2 regions of the Pandoraea vervacti genome follow, and region 2 is predicted to be linked to the other one. Evidence: predicted binding sites of a transcription regulator. Region 2 holds the regulator's gene; the other holds the start of a gene.

Region 1 (4,008 bases), 690 kb from region 2:
GCTACGTGATGAGCGACCTGAAGAACCTCGGCTTCACCCCGTCGCTCGCCATGAATCACGACGGACACTTCGACAACTTCATGCAGGAAGTCCAGCAAAACTTCAACGTGCCGGGCGTCGCGCCGTTCGACAACACGCACGCCCGCGTGTCGATGCGCGCGTTCGACGAAACGCCGATTCGCTCCGACGGGGACGTGCTGCAAGCGTGGTGGAAGCAGCGCACCTCGCAGCCGGACAAGCGCGTGGCGCTGTACTACAACACCATCTCGCTGCATGACGGCAATCGTCTGGAAGGCTCGAAACTCAGCAGCGTGCAGAGCTATCCGATGCGCGCCAAGACGATGTTCGACGACTTCGGTCAGTTCATCGACACGATTGCCAGGTCGGGGCGCAAAGCCGTTGTGGTGTTCGTGCCGGAACATGGCGCGGCGCTGCGTGGCAGCAAATTGCAGATCTCCGGCATGCGTGAAATTCCTTTGCCGGAAATCACGCACGTGCCGGTCGCGGTGAAGCTGGTGGGCTTTGGCGACGGCGCGGCGGCCTCGCATGGAACGCCGGTCTCGATTTCCACGCCCACGAGCTATCTGGCGATGATGGCGCTCATCTCGAAATTGATCGCGAACAACCCGTTTGCTGGCACGCCGGATCTGGCGCAATACGCGAGCGACCTGCCACAGACGGCTTTCGTGTCGGCCAACGAGCAGACTACCGTCATGAAGTACGGCGGCAAGATGCTCATTCGCGGCGCGGATGGTGTCTGGCTCGACCTGAAGTCGCTGGAGTAGGTCGGAGGATCGACGGCGCACGCGGCCCGCGCTTGCCGCGACGCCGCACGCGTTTTTCCGGAATCGCGCATACTGTGCACCTTGCCCGCGCGCGGGCATTGCGCTTTGTGCTGTCGTTTCTCGTGACCTCGGGTCACGCGGGGCCGCACCGGGCCGCGAGAGACCCTGCATCCTTCGCAACCTCCGGGAGTTACCGTGCAATACACGAAATTCGGCCGCACCGGCCTGACTGTTTCCCGCCTGTGCCTCGGCACCATGACGTTCGGTTTGCAAACCGAAGAGGCCGCCAGCCACGCCATTCTCGATCGCACCGCCGAGGCGGGCGTCAATTTCATCGATCTCGCCGACGTCTATCCACTGGGGGCCGACACGTCGCTCGTCGGGCGCACCGAAGAGATTGTCGGGCGCTGGCTCAAGGGCCGTCGCGATCAGTTCATCGTTGCCACCAAAGCTTGCGGCGAGATGGGACCGTCGCCGTGGGACAAGGGGGCGTCGCGCAAGCATTTGCTGAGCGCCATCGACGCGTCGCTCTCGCGCATCGGCACCGATTACGTCGATCTCTATCAATTGCATTCCGATGACACCGATACGCCCATCGACGAGACGCTGGAAGCCCTCGACACCATCGTGAAGTCGGGCAGGGCACGTTACGTCGGCGTGTCGAACTTTCTCGCCTATCGCCTCGCACGCGCACTTGGCCGCGCCGAAGCGCTGCGTCTGACGCGCTTCGTCTCGGTGCAGCCGCGCTACAACCTGTTGTTCCGCCAGATCGAGCGCGAACTGCTGCCGCTCGCCAGCGAAGAAGGGCTCGCCGTCATCCCCTACAACCCGCTCGCCGGCGGCCTGCTCACGGGCAAGTACCGCCACGACGCCGCACCGACAGAGGGCCGCTTCACGGCGGCGACGGTCGGCAAAGCCGGGGCAATGTATCAGCAGCGCTATTGGCATGAACGCGAGTTCGAGACCATCGAAGCGCTCAAAGGCATAGCAAAGGACGCCGGGGAATCGCTCACCCGCCTCTCGCTCGCGTGGGTGCTGGCGAATCCGGTCGTCACGTCCGCCATCATCGGGGCGAGCCGCGTGGAGCAGTTGACCGAGACGCTGGGTACGATCGACTACACGTTGCCGCCCGCACTGAAGACGGCGCTCGACGACGCGTCGCACGCCTATCGTTGGGGCGACGCCGCGCGCTGAACGCACGGCAAGCGCGCAGCACCGTGGCGCACGTCGCGCCACGGGCCCGCCATGCCGGGTCTGCGGCGTTTTTGCGTTGCATCAAAGGCGCCGGTATGAAGCGGCGGGTCGCGCGATGCGGGGTGGCCTTTGTGCTCGATCGGGCGGTATAGTGGGAGTGTCATGCGGGTTTGTCAGGCGGAACATCGAGATGACGTTGCCCGCGCATGGCATTCCATCGACTCCCAACGCGAGGCTGCTCATGACAAAACGCATTCTGCTGGCGACGGACGGTAGCGAATCGTCCCGCCGCGCGTTGCGCGAGGCCGCCGCCTTTGCGCGCAACGGCGACGTGATCCGCGTGATTCATACGGTAGAAGACCCGGTCAACTTGCTGACGGCGGCGTTTGGCAAACTCATCGATCTGGAACAGGTGCGCCGCGACATGCAGCGCGAAGGCGAAGAACATCTTGCCCGCGCGGTGTTGTATCTGCGCGAGGAAGGGTTCGATGCGCAGGCACATCTGCTCGATCTGCGCACGACCGGGGAAACGGTCCCCGAGGCGATGACGCGCGAGGCCATCGAATGGGGCGCAGACATCATCGTGGTGGGCACGCACGGGCGCAGCGGCGTGCGGCGCGCGATGCTCGGCAGTGTCGCCGAACAGATCCTGCGCAGCGCCGAGGTCCCGGTGATGCTCGTGGCGGGGGAAGCGCGTCCGCATCTGCCATTGCGCTCGGGCGGTCACTACGAGCGGATTCTCGTCGCGCTGGACGACAGCGAGACGGCACGTCAGGCATTCGAGTATGCGCTGGCATTGGCGCGAACCCACGGTGCGTCGATGCGCGTGGTACACGTGCTCGACCTGCCGGGACCGTTTCTTGCCGGTTTCGATCCCGAACCGCTGCTCGACGCCGTGCGCGCGGTGGGCGAGCAGGTGCGCCTGCGGGCGGAGACGCGTCTCAAGGAGGCGGGCGTCCCGGGGGAAATCGAGATGCGCGAGATTCAACCGGTGGGCGAGGGCGTGGCCGACCAGATCATTGCTGCGGGCAAGGACGCCGATGTCGACGTGATCGTGCTGGGCACGCACGGACGGCGAGGTTTCCGGCGCTTCACGCTGGGGAGTGTGGCCGAAGATACGGCCCGGCATGCAGGCCGTCCGGTCCTGCTGTTACCCGCTCACGCGCCTTCACCCTGACGGCATGCGAAGCGGGCGAGTCGCGCACGTCGCGGCGAAGACGCCGCACGTGCGCCGTAGGCCCTGACAAAGCGCGTTGTGCCTCAGCCTGTCAGGTCATCGGGCCATCAGCTCGTCAACTCGGTGAGCAGCGTCTTGAGCGGTGTGGCGGCATCAGCCAGACGCACCGGATCCACCACGGCCCGACGGCCCACGAGTTCTCGCGCGGCGAGGAATTCCTGCGCACGATTGATGCTCGCTGCGGCGACGACAGCGCCCTCGCGCAGATAGAAGAGCATGAACACCGCAGCGCCCTGCGCGTCAGGCAAACGGCGCTCGACCACGGCGTCGTGTCCCTCGGTCATGCCGACCATTTGCAGCTTCGCATTGAACTGATCCGACCAGAACCAAGGCGCGGTGGCGACGGCCTTCGGCGCATCGCCGTGGATCACGCTGGCGGCCACCTTGGCCATCTCACTGGCGCTCGGCACGGATTCCAGGCGAATGCGACGGCCCAGCGCCGGGTGCACGTGATGGGCGCAATCGCCCACGGCCAGAATGGCGGCATCGCTCGTGCGCGCGAATTCGTCCACCACGATGCCGTTATCGACCGCGAGCCCCGCGGCCTGCGCGAGTTCGGCGTTCGGAATCAAGCCGATGCCCACGACCACGACGTCCGCGTCCAGACGCTTCTCGCCCGCGACCACGGCGACCACCTGACCCTTGGCGTTCTGCTCGAGCGCGGTGACACCCACGCCCACCTGAACGTCGACACCGTTCTCACGATGCAGCGCGGCGAAGAAACCCGCCAGATCGGCTTCGGCCACGCGCGCGAGCAGACGCGGCGCGGCTTCGAGCACGGTTACGGACGCC
Region 2 (4,008 bases):
GACGCCTTTTCATCGCCGCCCTCGCCTTCCGGCGAACGTGCTTCGGCACCGGCATCGCGTGCGTGCAGGTCCTGGGATTCTTCGTTTTGTTTCAACACAACCTCATTGGAAAACGGGATTCTGGCGGGCAGGCGTAATTCGCTGAATTCGCTGCCCTGATCCGTGTTCGCACCATGAATGCGCGGCAAACGCTTGCCGCGACTTCGTTCTTATCGCTAACGGCCTTGTGAATACGCGCGGCGCACTGCGCCGACGCCTCAGGTACCGGTGACGAGACTCTTGTCGTCCCCGTCGTTCTCGTCGTCGTCCGACGCACCGGGCACGGGATGCCCGGCGGCGGCTTCGTTCGCTGCCGGGTCGACAGCGCGCGGGGAAACCTCTTGCGTGAGCGACGCTGCGGGATCTGCCGCGTGCGTCGCATCGTCTTCTACTTCGGCGTCGTGTCCATCAGCGCTCACCGAATTCGCCATATCTTGCGGCGAATCGTCGCCCACAGGAACCTCAGACGCCGACACTTCGGAAAATTCCTCGTGGTCCAGGCGCTCGACGCCATCCTGCGCAAGCGCGCCGTCCTGCTCACTGACGTGCCCCGCGTCCGCGAGTTCCACCGAATCGACGGCTTTCGGCGGAATATCGGCGGGCACATCAGCCGTCGCTTCCTGCGCGTCCACTGCGTTGGCCATCACTGCGCCATTCGCCGGAACCTCAGCCTCACCCTCGGCCATCACGGCATCGAGCAGCGTCTCTTCGGACACCGTCTCGCTACCCGACAGCGGCGCGCGCTGATCTTCCGGCAATCCTTGCGCAAGCGGCAAGTCGTCGGCACGGGTTTGCGCCAGCAGGGCAAGCGCTTGGGCATCGGCGACGGGCGCGTCATCCGACGCCGCCTCCTCACCTGCCTCGCCCTCGGCACGCTCGCCGAATTCAATGTTCTGCTGCGCCAGCAAATCGATTTGCGCCTGTGCCGCCGGATCTTCCAGCGGCGGCAGCGCGTCGAGCGCACGCAGACCCAGATCGTCGAGGAAATCCTTGGTCGTGGCGTACAGGCCGGGGCGTCCCGGCACGTCGCGATGACCGATCACCTCGATCCAGCCGCGGTCTTCGAGCTGCTTGATGATCTGCGTATTCACGGTGACGCCGCGAATCTCTTCGATATCGCCACGGGTGACCGGCTGACGATACGCAATGATCGCCAGCGTCTCCATCACCGCGCGCGAATACTTCGGAGGCTTCTCCGGATTCAGGCGGTCAAGGTATTCACGCATGCGCGGACGGCTCTGGAAACGCCAGCCGGTGGCCAACGCCACCAATTCCACACCTCGGCCGTCCCATTGCACGCGGATTTCCTCGAGCAGCGCGCGCACCGTGTCGCCAGACACGGCGTCATTGAAGAGCTTGCGCAGGTCGCCGACCTTGAGCGGCTCCTGCGCGCAAATCAACGCGGTCTCGAGGACGAGTTTCGCCTCTTGGGTATTCATGTGCGACTAAGCAGACCGGGGGCTTGGCAACCCGGTATCAGGAATAAATGGATGCTTGGAACACGAGAAACGATCGCAGATAACAACCGCTTCGCATAAGCGCGCGCCCTATTGTGTTCGGTCGTAGTGACGGCGGCGCGACCAGAATGCTTCGAACGACCTTCCGGGAAAAACGCCCAGGCCGATAGTACGGCGAGACGGACGTCCGGTATGTGCGCAATTATTACTGAAACACCGACGCCCGTAAAGCGTCGTCGAAACCCTGATGTCTCGCCCGTCGAAACGAGGGGTCGACGCCTCATGGTAAACTCTCAAAATAACTTCAGGGGCCTCCATGACCACCGAGATCGGTCGCATTCCCGGCAACCCCATTCCGGTTGCCCAGCCTCGTTGTTCCACCTGCTCACTGGGGCAGTTCTGCCTGCCCGTCGGCATCCCTGAGCCGGAGCTGGAACGACTGGACGCGCTCGTAAGCGAGCGCCGCCGCCTCAAGAAGGGCGAGGTGCTGTATCACGCCAACGATGACCTGAACGCCGTCTACGGCATTCGCTTCGGGTCGCTCAAAAGCTGCGTCACGGCCCCCGACGGCCGCGAGCAGGTCGTCGGTTTCCACCTCCAGGGCGAGCTGATCGGCCTGGACGCCGTGGCCGACAACCATCACCCGAGCACCGCCATCGCGCTCGAAGACAGCGAATTGTGCATTGCCCGCTTCAACGAACTGGAAACGTTGTCGCGTCAGGTGCCGTCGCTGCAACGCCAGTTGCATCGCCTGATGAGCCAGGAAATCCGCAACGAGCACCAGCAATTGCTCGCGCTCGGCACCATGCGCGCCGAGGAACGTCTGGCCGTGTTCCTTCTGAATCTGTCCGAACGTCTTGCCGCACGCGGGTACGCCGCCAACGAATTCGTGCTGCGCATGAGCCGCGAAGAAATCGGAAGCTTCCTTGGCCTCAAACTGGAGACGGTCAGCCGTCTGTTCTCGCGTTTCGCGCAGAACGGCATGATCGAAATCCGTCAGCGCCACGTCAAGATCATCGACGGCATCGCGCTGCGCGAGCTCGCAGGCGTGCATCACTGCTGATCCGCCCGCCCGGGGGTGCCGCAGCGCCCCCGGCTCCCGCCGTCCTGCCGTCACGCCATCAGGTACGTCCCCGCCCTTCACCGCCCTTCACCGCCCTCCCCCGCCCGCCGTCCACAGCCCCCGCAAGTGACATTCCCACCGCGCGACGCAACACCTTGCCGTCACCCATAAGCTACCGGCCCGCCTGAACCAGCGCCTTGCGCCAGATCAAACGTCGCTCGTCCGCGCCAAGCACTCGGTTCGATCACCCGATCCGACCGCCCGGCTGCCCCGCCATGCCCAAATCGCCTCGCGTTCGACAAGCCCGGGCAAACCCTCCATAATCGGCGCGTTCGCCGCCCGGCATCCGCTTGCCCGGCATCTCGAACGATGAATTCCAACGATGGACCCCGACGGAGGCCGCCGTTATGCCCGCAGCCATATTTCTCAGCCCGGAAGACGCCGAGCACGCGTTCTACGAAGCGTTGCGTGCTGGCGACACGGAGACGTTGATGGATGTCTGGTCCGAAGACGAAGAGGTCGTCTGCATTCATCCGTCAGGCCCGCGACACGTCGGCCCTGCGGCCATTCGCGCCAGTTGGCGGCAGATCCTCGCCAAAGGCGGGCTGCAGGTCACCGTGAGTCACCTTCAGGTGGCCCACAACCCGCTTTGCGCCGTTCACAACGTGCTGGAGCAAATTCAGGTCGAGACACACCCGGAGGCGCGTTTCGCTTTCGTGCTCACCACCAATGTGTACCTGAAGGAAGCGGACGGCTGGCGGCTGGTGCTGCATCATTCGAGTCCCGCCATCGGCCACGACGATACCGGCTCGCAGCCCACACGCACACATCGCCTGCACTGACGGCTGCAGCGCAGCACGATCCCGTCAGCCTTGTCTGCCGTCGGCGCTGGCCGGCCACTGCGTTTCCCAATAAGGCACGGGGCCGAAACGCGCCTGCAAGAACTCGATGAGCGCGTGGGTCTTCGGCGGCACGAACGCCCGGCTTGGGTACACCGCCCAAATCGCGACTTCCTCGGCCAGCGGGTACGCTTGCAACACAGGCACTAACTCCCCGCGCTGCAAGTGCACCGCCACGTCCCACGTTGATTTCAGTGCAATGCCCAGCCCCGCCAGCACGGCGTCGCGCAGCACTTCGCCGTTGTCCGACACCAGACGCCCCGCCACACGCACGCTTAGCGGGCCGCCCGGTGTGAGAAACCGCCAATCGCGCTGCTCGCCGAGCGTCAGGCATTCATGTTGCGTCAGGTCGCTCGGATGTCGGGGCGTGCCATGCGCGGCCAGATAGGCCGGCGACGCACACAACGTGCGCCGGTTCGCGGCAAGCTTGCGGGCAATGAGCGTCGAGTCCCGCAACGCCCCGACGCGGATCGCCATGTCGACGCCCTCTTCCAGCAAATCGACGACCCGGTCCGTCAATCGAAAATCCAGCGAAATGCCGGGATAGCGC

The links. Region 2 encodes FNR, which switches genes on or off when oxygen is low (the NO sensors DNR and NnrR bind a similar motif). Its sites were predicted from a motif close to TTGATNNNNATCAA; they were not measured.
Region 1: a site for FNR is predicted at 2,051-2,064, ahead of UC34_RS13295 (universal stress protein). Genes of this name have one in related genera too.

The regions. Positions count from the first base shown of each region.
Region 1 covers NZ_CP010897.2:3,013,936-3,017,943, reverse strand. The annotation lists gene bcsG (cellulose biosynthesis protein BcsG) at 1-785, shown strand, start outside; gene UC34_RS13300 (aldo/keto reductase) at 981-1,979, shown strand; gene UC34_RS13295 (universal stress protein) at 2,221-3,156, shown strand; gene UC34_RS13290 (NAD(P)/FAD-dependent oxidoreductase) at 3,264-4,008, opposite strand, start outside.
Region 2 covers NZ_CP010897.2:2,321,525-2,325,532, reverse strand. The annotation lists gene UC34_RS10540 (pseudouridine synthase) at 1-95, opposite strand, end outside; gene scpB (SMC-Scp complex subunit ScpB) at 258-1,478, opposite strand; gene fnr (fumarate/nitrate reduction transcriptional regulator Fnr) at 1,813-2,559, shown strand; gene UC34_RS10525 (YybH family protein) at 2,967-3,401, shown strand; gene UC34_RS10520 (LysR family transcriptional regulator) at 3,426-4,008, opposite strand, start outside.